Linked DNA regions of Anaerobacillus sp. CMMVII. The protein of the gene in region 1 interacts with the protein of each later gene in a pairwise test. Links are inferred from orthologs where the notes say so. Each region holds a gene or a part of one and is shown on either strand. Other genes may lie near its edges.

Region 1 (4,524 bases):
AAAGAGGATTATGATCACTGGAACCGGAATTGATATAGTTGAATTAAAGCGAATAAATGGTGCTTTGAAACGACATCAAGCTTTTGTTCAACGAATTTTAACACCAGAGGAACAAGAAATATTCTTCCGTCTATCAGAAAATAGACAAGTTGAGTTTTTAGCAGGCCGTTTTGCAGTCAAAGAGGCTTTTGCAAAAGCTATTGGAACAGGAATTGGAAAACGCCTTTCATGGCAGGATGTAAAGGTCCTTCCTGATAAAACTGGAAAGCCGATATTGATTTCAAAACTAAATCATGGAACCGTACATATTTCTATTTCACATAGTAAAGAGTATGCAGTTGCGAATGTAATCATTGAGAGTTATGAGTGATGAGTTAGGAGTTTTGAGTTTTTTTGAGTGAATTCAAAAGAAGCTTGGAGGCTTCAACCATAAGCAACTCAACACTCAACACTCAAAACTCATAACTTTTTTCACCGGCTTGTCATGCTAGTCTGCATATTGTGTGGGACAGTCTCATATAGTGGTAGTGCGGATAGGAGGGAACTATTTTGAATGTGGTAACGGGTGTTGAAATGCGCCAAATCGATCGCTATACCATTGAAGAAATTGGTTTAACAGAAGAGTTACTAATGGAAAATGCCGGGCAGGCTTTTGTAAATCACATCATTAGTTTATTAGATAAGAAGAAAGCTAGAATTGCTGTTCTAATTGGTGTTGGAAATAACGGTGGTGATGGTTTTGTTATTTCAAGATCTTTATTAGAAAAAGGCTACCATGTTGATGTTTGGCTTGTTCCGCCTGTAAGTAAGGTTAAAGGCACGGCACGCTACCATATGGATATTTACTTGAAATTAGGGTATCAGGTTAATAGCTTTGAAACAATCTCTGCTACTGGTCTATCGCAAATTTTTATGAGCTACACTCACATCATTGATGCACTTCTTGGTACAGGATACAATGGACCGTTACGGTCACCGTACAGAGAGATTATTGAAGAAGTGAACCGTAGTCATGGGAATATCCTTTCCGTTGATATACCTAGCGGCTTATCAGCGGATGGAAATGTTGATGAACCAATTTTGGCAGTGAAGGCTACCCATACGATTACCTTTCAATGTCCAAAGCTTAGTAGTTTTCTATTTCCTTTCAGGGAGTATCTTGGAGAACTTACGATAGTCGATATAGGAATTCCTAAGCGCGCCATTGATCAAATCTCGAGTGAACGTTTCATCTGGACAGAAGAAGATATAATTCAGACGTTGCCGGTAAGAAAGCCATCATCACATAAAGGAAGTCATGGAAAGGGACTAATTATTGCTGGCTCTCAAGCTATGACTGGAGCGCCAATTTTAACAGCTAAAGCTTGTCATCGTTTAGGGGCTGGACTAGTGACTTTAGCCACTCCTGAAACTGCCCATCAGGCAATTGCAAGTCAGCTAATTGAAGCTACATTTCACCTTTGTCCATCTGAAAATGGCGAAATTGCTACTTTGAATCTTTCGAATGAGGTTCTTGACAATCGCTATGACGCGATTGCTGTAGGTCCAGGGCTTGGTAGAAGTACTAAAGGAGATTTTATTGATACATTATTAACTAGTTTCAATAAACCATTGATCATTGATGCAGATGGCCTTTATTATTTAAAAAACTTTCTCCCTAGTTTACAAATGCGTAAGGGTGTTACTGTTCTTACACCACATGTAGGGGAGTTTGCTTACCTTATGAATGAACCTATAGAAAAAATCGAAAAAAACCGATTTCAGTTCTCAAAGCAATTTGCCGAAAAGTATGGAGTTTATCTCGTTTTAAAAGGGCCTTATACCATTGTTACAACACCTAGAGGGAAACAATTTATTAATACAACTGGAAACGCTTCTTTAGCGAAAGGTGGATCAGGTGACGTTCTTACAGGAATGGTGTTAGCTTTAATTATGCAACAAAGAGATGTACAATCTGCCATTAGTAATGCTGTCTTTCTTCATGGTAAAGCAGCGGATTATTTAACTAGAAATGGATGGAGTCCAATAAGTGTTATTGCCTCTGATCTTGTTACGATAATGCCGCACGTTTTGGAACAGTATCAATACAGTTAGCGCAACTTCCGATAGAATTCCCTCCTTTGTCGTCTAAATGAGACAAAGGGGTTGAGAATGAATGAAAAAAATCACTTCAATTATATTCTCGTGTATATTACTTCTGGGATTGCTAGCAGCTTGTGGTGAAAAAACCCAAGAAGATATTATTGAAGAACTAGGTGAAAAAGTTAAGAATATGACAGGCTATAAAGCTGAAGCTGTTATGACACTTGAAACTGGAAAAGATCCACAGCAATATCAAGTGGAAATTTGGCACAAGCAACCGACGTATTACAGAGTTGCATTAAGCAATGCTACAAAAGACCAAAGTCAAATCATCTTAAGAAATGACGAAGGTGTTTTTGTCCTAACACCAGCATTGAACAAAAGCTTCCGTTTCCAAAGTGACTGGCCAGAAAATAATAGCCAAGTTTATCTATACGAGTCTCTTGCTAACGATATTCTAATGGATCCTGAGCGAACATTTACGGCAACTGAAGACCACTATATCTTCCAAACGAAAACAAACTATCAAAATAAAAACTTACAGCAACAAGAAATCACCTTAAACAAAAAAGACTTAACACCAGTTTCAGCGAAAATCAAGGACGTAGAATTAAACATTTTAGTAACTGTAGAATTCACTAATTTTGAACTGAATGCTGGCTTTAATGATGGTGACTTTGATATGGACCGTAACATGACAGGAGCACAATTAGAAAGCTTACCAGCTATGGCACAAGAAAGCCAGGAACCATTAGTCCCTGTTTTCCCAATGTACGTACCTGATGGAACAATGTTAAATGATTCTAAGGAAGTAAGTATTGAAGAGGGGACACGTATTATCCTATCTTATACTGGAGATAACAATTTTACGTTAATCCAGCAAAAGAGCAGAGTCCAACAAGCGAGCATCCCGATGCACGTAACTGATGGTGAGCCTGTTGATTTAGGATTTACAATTGGTGCAATGTCTAGCGAGGGGCAAATTAATTCATTGAATTGGTCTTATGATGGTGTAGACTTCTTCTTAGCGTCTAAAGACTTAAGTCAAGAAGAAATGCTCTCAATTGCAAAGTCAGTTTATGGAACTCATGTAAAGTAAATAATGAAGAAAAGGCGGACCCAAGATCATAAGGTGTCTGCCTTTTCTCTAGATGAAGGGTAAAAGAAAAGTAGTAAAAGTAAAAAATTTCTACTAGGATATTTATAAAGTAATGTTGACAATCTGTTATATCTCATTAATATCATATATAATATATGTCTAGTTTCGGATTATCATTTTAGAGCAATTGCACTTTTAAAGGGGAAATTACGTTGGAAAACTTGAACGGTTTTTATCGAGATACGTGGGTAGAAGTTAATCTTGATGCCATCGAAAGTAACATAAAGTCAATAAAGAGTAATTTAGATAACGATGTAAAAGTGATGGCTGCTGTAAAAGCAAATGGTTATGGTCATGGAGCTGTTCAAGTGGCTAAAGCGGCGTTAAAAGCTGGAGCTACCTATTTGGGAGTAGCCATTTTAGATGAAGCTATTGCATTACGCAAAGAAGGATTAACTGAACCTATTTTAGTACTTGGTTGGGTACGACCGAGTGATATTAATATAGCTGCTGAAAATAACATTATTTTAACTGTTTTTCAGGAGCAATGGTTAATGGAAGCAGAAAAACACCTCAAACCTAACTTGAATTGTGTATTTCACTTGAAAATTGACACAGGTATGGGCAGGATTGGAATAAGAACGAAAAATGAAGGCAAAACTGTAATAGATTACATTAATAAAAATAAACAATTTACATTAGAAGGTGTTTACACCCATTTTGCCACATCCGATGAAAAAAACTTAGATTATTTTTATTTGCAATATGACCGATTTTTAGAAATGTTAGAAACGCTGAAAGCATACGGCCTTAACGTTCCATACATTCATTGTGGAAATAGTGCTGCAACGATCAGATTTCCAGAAAAGATGTTTACGATGACAAGAGTTGGCATCTCAATGTATGGTTTAACACCATCTAAGGAGATTGAAGATGAAATTCCTTTCTCGTTACAAGAGGCGTTTTCCCTGCATAGCAAAATTATTCATGTAAAAGAAGTAACTAGTAATGAAGGAATAAGTTATGGGGCAACATATAGGACGAAGGGAAGCGAGTGGATTGCCACTATTCCTATTGGTTATGCTGATGGATGGCTGCGTCATAATGGTAAAAATGGCTTTGTTCTTGTCGAGGGAGAAAGATGCCCAATTGTGGGTAGAGTATGTATGGATCAATTGATGATCAAATTGAATAAAAAAGTGCCTGTTGGGACGAAAGTGACTCTCATCGGGAAACAGAATAAGGAAATGATTTCTGTTAATGAAGTTGCTGAGCGACTTGAAACCATCAATTATGAAATCCCTTGTTTAATTAGTTATCGAGTTCCGAGAGTTTACATGAAA
Region 2 (6,947 bases), 150 kb from region 1 along the record:
TTGCGCTGCCAATACACCGGCCCCTTCGCAACCCCTAACTCCCTTAGATTAGTAACAAGGGATTAGTCTTCAATAACAATTCCCATACTGCGTGCAGTACCTTCCACCATACGCATTGCTGACTCTACGTTAGCTGCGTTTAGGTCTGGCATCTTTTGCTCTGCGATTTCGCGAACTTTATCACGCTTAACAGTTGCTACCTTTTTACGATTTGGTTCTCCAGATCCGCTTTGGATCCCAGCTGCTACTTTAAGTAAAACAGCTGCAGGTGGAGTTTTCGTAACAAATGTAAATGAACGGTCTTCAAATACCGTAATTTCTACCGGAATAATTAAACCAGCTTGATCAGCAGTACGAGCGTTAAATTCTTTACAGAATCCCATAATATTAACTCCCGCTTGACCTAGTGCAGGTCCAACTGGCGGTGCTGGGTTTGCTTTACCAGCAGGAATTTGTAACTTTACCATTTTAATAACCTTTTTAGCCACGCGACACACCTCCTTAAGTCCGTGATGTGGTAACCGGATCTTATTATTTGATCCTCCCACTCGATTTACTTTCTATTCGAAAGCTATGTTCAAATTTTTGCGTTAAGAACATAAAAGATTTTATCATTTTTAATAAAGATAAGCAAGTCTTAATTTTAGATTTTTTCAACTTGAGAAAATTCTAACTCAACTGGCGTCTCTCTACCAAACATATTGACATGCACTTTTAACTTTCTTTTCTCTACTAAAATCTCTTCGATTGATCCAACAAAATTTGCAAATGGACCTTCTTTAACCTTCACTGACTCCTTCAATTCGAAGTCAATTTCCTCACGTGGCTCTTCAACACCCATTTGACGAAGAATTGCTTCAACCTCTTCTGGAAGTAGTGCTGTAGGCTTTGAACCTGCTCCAGCTGAACCAACAAAACCAGTAACTCCAGGAGTATTTCGGACAACATACCATGAATCATCAGTCATGATCATCTCAACTAATACATAACCTGGAAAAACTTTACGTGTAACAGACTTTGTTTTACCATTCTTTGTTTCTGTTTCTTCTTCAACAGGCACAAGTACACGGTAAATCTTATCAGCCATATCCATAGATTCTACACGTTTTTCTAAATTTGCTTTTACTTTATTTTCATAACCCGAGTAAGTATGAACAACATACCAATTTTTCTCCATAATGAACAGGACCTTTTCGTCCTTCCCTCCTCTATGGATCAATCCTACTTAATAAAATAAGGATAGACCTATTACCAATTATCCTAAAATAAAACGAACTAAACTTGAGATACCTAAGTCAATGATACCAAAGAAAAATGCCATAAATACAACCGTCGCAACAACTACAGCTGTATAGCGGATTAACTCCTTACGAGTAGGCCATGATACTCTCTTTAGTTCCTTTGTTACATCACGTAAAAATTGACCTGATTTCTTAACTGCTCCAGCCATTAACGCCACCTCCACCATTTAGACACAAGTTTTTATCGTATATTCATAAGCTTGTACAAAAAATTAATACGAGATTATTTTGTTTCAAGATGCTGGGTGTGCTCGTTACATACTTTACAGAACTTCTTCATTTCCACTCGTTCTGCATTTGATGCATTCTTTTCTGTCGTATAGTTTCGAGACTTGCAAGTATTGCACGCTAAAACGATTTGTTTTCGCATTACATACTCCCCCCATCTTGCAAATGATAATATTCACATATTAATCAACCATATCACAGGGTATAAACAGTGTCAATATTGTCTTATATCAGTGTATCCAATATTACCCTTTCTAAAACCAGTGTTGAGTTAAGAGTTTTGAGTTCTTTAGCTGCTCTGTGATGCTTTCTATAAATTCATAACTCTTAACTCAAACGACTAAACTAAAAAACCAGGGCCTCTGCCCTGGTTTTTATATACTAATACCCTTTAATTCAACATAGCGTTCTAGTTTGCGTTTCACTCTTTGTAGCGCATTGTCGATTGATTTAACATGCCGTTTTAAATCAACAGAAATTTCCTGATATGACCTACCGTCAAGATATAACATCAATACTTTCCGTTCAAGGTCACTTAAAATTTCTCCCATTTTTAATTCAATATCATCAAACTCCTCTTGATTAATGAGAAGCTCCTCAGGATCGGTGACACGTGTTCCGCTAATAACATCAAGAAGTGTACGATCACTTTCTTCATCGTAAATTGGTCGATCTAGTGAAACATAAGAGTTTAATGGGATATGCTTTTGCCTTGTTGCAGTTTTGATTGCTGTAATAATTTGCCTAGTAATACATAGTTCTGCAAAGGCTTTAAATGATGAAAGCTTGTCCCCTTTAAAATCTCGAATTGCCTTATAGAGGCCGATCATTCCTTCTTGCACTATATCCTCGTGGTCGGCACCAATTAAGAAATACGATCTAGCCTTAGCTCTTACAAAGTTCTTATACTTGATTATAAGATACTCCAGAGCTCCACTATCGCCTTCGCGGACGTAATCAACTAAATATTCATCTTCCATTTGTTCAAAGTCAGCATTTGTGATTTCTTTGAGGTCTATGCTCACCATAATCCCTCCGGCCTTTGATGAATTGTGAATGCTTAAAAAGGGATTCATTTACAGAAAAACGCTAAATGAATATTAAAAAAACGGGCTCCATTATCTCATATTAATCGTCGCCATAGTTTCCCTTATACTACCATCGATGAAGTTCATAACTTATTAATAGTATAAGCTAAGTGACCTTTTTAAACAGTATGAATTACCTAAATATAGAAATATTATATAGCATGTTTTCGACTAGCGTCAACCACTCACATGTCGCCTCGACGCCATTTTTCAAAAATTTCTGCCATTTCGGCAGAGATCGGGATTTTTGTTTGTTTTTCGCGTTTTTTCGACTTTTTTACTTCTTTCTTTATACCTTGTTCCACAACGCTCATTTCCGTTCTTAGTTCTCTAGCTGATTTCCTTAAAGCTCCGTAGCCAAATGTAACGGATTGTTCAACGAAATCCGATGTTGCGACGTAGACTTGAGTATCAATACGCTTGAGCTTTTTTACTAATTTTTCAATTCGTTCATCAGCTGTCTCATTTTCCCTAGTGTAGATAATTTCTAATCTAAAATTCTTATATTTCTTGCCAATGCCAGAAACCATATGAGCATCAAAAATAATGATAACCTCCATACCACTGTATGCTTGGTATTCAGCCATTTTTTCAACTAGTAGGTCTCTGGCACCTTCTAAGTCATTCTTTTTTAACAGCTTTAATTCTGGCCAATCCCCAATTATGTTATAGCCATCAACGAGAAGTATCTCTCTCATTTTACTTCGTTCCTATGGGGTTACGCTTCCTAAGAACCTCATACATCAACAGACTAGCAGCAACAGATGCATTTAACGAAGTAACCTTACCAAGCATCGGTACGCGTAGTAAAAAGTCACATTTTTCCTTGATTAAACGACTCATTCCTTTTCCTTCGCTTCCAATAACAAGTCCAATCGGTAAGTCAAAACTAGCCTGTCTAAAATCTGTATCTCCTGCGGCATCTGTACCAGCAAACCACAAACCACGCTTTTTTAAATCATCCATCGTTCTCGCTAAGTTAGTCACTCTCACAACGGGTACGTACTCAATTGCCCCTGTCGAAGCTTTTGCAACAGTGGCAGTAAGCCCCACCGCACGACGTTTGGGGATAATCACACCGTGTGCACCGGCTGCATCAGCAGTACGAAGAATAGAACCTAAATTATGTGGGTCCTCAATTTCATCCAATAACAAAAAGAAAGGTTCTTCCCCTTTTTCTTGTGCTTTTGCAAATAAATCATCGATCTCAGCATATTCATATGCTGCAACTGATGCAACAACTCCTTGGTGATTTGTTGCATCGACTAATGACTCTAGCTTCTTCTTTGGAACAAATTGAAACTGAATGCCATTTTCCTTTGCAAGATCAAGGATTTGGTTGACTTGACCTTTTTGGGTACCTTCACCAATCCAAATTTTATTAATTGTATGACCAGAACGCAATGCCTCTAAGACTGGATTTTTACCTACAATAAATTCACTACCCATTTGTTTCACTCCCTTCTTCCTTTTCAATTAGTACAAACGTTTGTTCAATAATTTCATCTAGTCTTTCGTACTTATCAAGTAAGTATAGATAACCAATTAGCGCTTCAAAAGCGGTACTCATTCGGTAGGTTTGCAAGTCAGTATTTTTGCGGACATTCCCAGGTTTGGAATTCCTACCTCTCATCGCAACAGCCATCTCTTCTTCTGTTAAAAAGCCGTTGGCCAGCAGGCAGTTCAAAACCTCTGCCTGCGCCTTGGCCGAAACATACTCTGTCGCTTTTTTATGAAGCTGATGTGGTCTCACCTTACCTGAGGCAATCAAACGATAACGAACATACGTATCCAAAATGGAATCACCCATATACGCAAGAGCTAACGCATTTATTTGCTGTAAATCTATCTTAGATTTTGTTAATTTCATCATAATACGCTTAAACCCTCTTCCAACGTACTCCTTGTGGTGTATCCTCTAATAGAATGTCCATTGCCTTCAAGTCGTCTCTAATTTTATCTGCTAACGCAAAATCTCTATTTTTTCTTGCTTGATTACGCACTTCAATTAACTTATCAATATCCTCATCTAATAACTCTTTTACAGACGTTAATACCAAACCAAGTACATCCGCCAATTCCTTAAAGACAACCAAAAAGTGTTCCAATACATCTTTTGAAGTATGAGCTTCACGTAAATAGACATTCGCTAGCTTAGCTAAATCAAACAATGTTGCGATTGCGTTTGCACTATTAAAGTCATCGTCCATAGCATCGATAAACTTCGATTTCTCAGCGTCAATTTGGCTAATCCAATCTGCTTCACCCTTACCTAAATTAGCTGTTTCCTCTAAACGGTATTCTAGATTTTGAACTGCTGTTTTCAAACGGTCTAACCCATTTTTTGCACTGTTTAGAAGTTCATCATTAAAATTGATTGGACTACGATAATGAGCCATTAACATAAAGAAACGAATAATTTCTGGGTCATATTTTTTAATGATGTCATGTACTAAAATGAAATTCCCTAAAGACTTCGACATTTTTTCATTATCAATATTAATGTACCCATTATGCAGCCAGTAGTTCGCCATCTTTTTACCTGTCATCGCTTCTGACTGAGCGATTTCATTTTCATGGTGCGGGAATGATAGGTCCTGACCACCAGCATGAATGTCAATCGTATCACCTAAATATTTCTTGACCATTGCCGAGCATTCGATGTGCCAACCCGGTCTTCCTTCGCCCCATGGACTATTCCATGAAATCTCACCTGGCTTTGCCTTTTTCCAAAGAGCAAAATCTAGTGGATCTGCCTTTTGTTGTTCTACTTCAATCCGTGCACCTGATTGGAGGTCATCAATTGATTGTTGAGAAAGCTTCCCATAGTCTTTAAATTTTCTAGTACTAAAATACACATCCCCATTTACTTCATATGCGAAACCTTTCGTAATCAGCCCTTCAACAAAATCAATGATTTCAGTCATCGTTTCTGTTACTCTTGGATGAGCATCGGCACACTTAACACCTAACGCCCCGACATCTTCAAAGTACGCATTAATAAAACGCTCTGCGATTGTTGGAACATCTTCTCCAAGCTCTTTAGCTGCTTTGATTAATTTATCATCGACATCTGTAAAATTGGATACATACTTAACATCATAACCACGAAATTCAAAGTATCTGCGAACCATATCAAAAATGATGGCAGGTCTTGCGTTCCCAATGTGGATATAGTTATAAACCGTTGGTCCACATACATACATTTTTACTTTACCTTCTTCAATAGGTTGGAAAATCTCCTTTTGCCGCGATAACGTGTTATATACTTTAATTGACATGTTTTACACTCCTTTTTTCAGTGTAGAGTGTTGAGTGTTGAGTTGTTTGTAGGCATCGCAGAGAAGCTTTCAATAACTCATAACTCATAACTCATAACTATTTTTGTTTCAACAATTCAATCTCGCTTCTAAGTCGTTTTAGTTCTTCTTCTAACTCTTTAAATTTATCTGCAACAGGGTCTGGCAAATTGATATGATCTAGGTCACGGCGTATTTTAACGCCATCTTGCATCACGACTCTACCCGGAATGCCAACTACAGTAGAGTTTGCTGGCACTTCTTTAAGCACTACAGAACCTGCCCCTATTCGTGAATTCTTTCCAATTGTCATCGACCCTAAAATTTTTGCTCCTGAAGCAATCAAGACATTATCTTCAATTGTCGGGTGACGTTTCCCCTTCTCTTTACCAGTCCCGCCTAAGGTAACTCCTTGATAAATCGTAACGTTATCTCCAATCTCGCACGTTTCCCCAATAACAACTCCTGTTCCATGGTCAATAAACAGCCTTTGACCAATGACAGCGCCTGGATGGATTTCAATTCCTGTAAAAAAGCGGGAAATCTGCGAAAGTAGCCTTGCCAGAAAGAACATTCGCTTTTTCCAAAACCAGTGGGCAATTCTATGGCCCCATATCGCATGAAGTCCTGAATAAGTAAAAATTACTTCAAGTTTGCTTCTCGCTGCCGGATCTTGCTCAAAAACAACATCAATGTCGTTTCTTAATGTTTTAAACAACCTAACTCTCTCCTTTCAGAACCTCAGTATTTTAGAAAAGCAATGTACCCTTAAAGAATCTTATAAAAAAAGCATCCCTGTGCAATTTATGCACAGAGACGCTTTTAGCGCGGTTCCACTCTGTTTGAGTAAACAAAATACTCCTCTTAACTCCGTAACGGTGAGCACCGCCTTTACTTACTAAGCTAAGAACCTAATTTTGCTTTTTAGTAAAGGACTCAGAGGGGCATTTCAAAGGTTACTTCTTAAACTGCTTTCAGCCAAGGCAGTTCTCTCTAGAAAGAAATAATTTCTTTTACTTATCCTCATCAAC

Evidence for each region.
Region 2: the proteins of H1D32_RS01565 (region 1) and rlmB interact in binary tests that used the Escherichia coli proteins (3 or more experiments, as listed by UniProt). The link is inferred for Anaerobacillus sp. CMMVII from one-to-one orthologs.

Annotation. Positions count from the first base shown.
Region 1 is NZ_JACEHK010000001.1:287,107-291,630, forward strand. The notes cover bases 1-2,824. They hold H1D32_RS01565 (NAD(P)H-hydrate dehydratase), read left to right. Parts: upstream 1-555; coding sequence 556-2,094; downstream 2,095-2,824. Other genes in these bases: acpS (holo-ACP synthase), read left to right, coding at 11-370; H1D32_RS01570 (outer membrane lipoprotein-sorting protein), read left to right, coding at 2,156-2,824. Outside these bases: more of H1D32_RS01570, read left to right, coding at 2,825-3,181; alr (alanine racemase), read left to right, coding at 3,394-4,524. UniProt on the Escherichia coli protein: Bifunctional enzyme that catalyzes the epimerization of the S- and R-forms of NAD(P)HX and the dehydration of the S-form of NAD(P)HX at the expense of ADP, which is converted to AMP.
Region 2 is NZ_JACEHK010000001.1:140,185-147,131, reverse strand. The notes cover bases 2,192-5,086. They hold rlmB (23S rRNA (guanosine(2251)-2'-O)-methyltransferase RlmB), read right to left. Parts: upstream 4,067-5,086; coding sequence 3,317-4,066; downstream 2,192-3,316. Other genes in these bases: cysS (cysteine--tRNA ligase), read right to left, coding at 4,498-5,086; H1D32_RS00695 (Mini-ribonuclease 3), read right to left, coding at 4,059-4,487; H1D32_RS00705 (NYN domain-containing protein), read right to left, coding at 2,803-3,315; sigH (RNA polymerase sporulation sigma factor SigH), read right to left, coding at 2,192-2,554. Outside these bases: rplK (50S ribosomal protein L11), read right to left, coding at 63-488; transcription termination/antitermination protein NusG, read right to left, coding at 644-1,177; preprotein translocase subunit SecE, read right to left, coding at 1,256-1,450; rpmG (50S ribosomal protein L33), read right to left, coding at 1,525-1,671; more of sigH, read right to left, coding at 1,904-2,191; more of cysS, read right to left, coding at 5,087-5,898; cysE (serine O-acetyltransferase), read right to left, coding at 5,996-6,634. UniProt on the Escherichia coli protein: Specifically methylates the ribose of guanosine 2251 in 23S rRNA.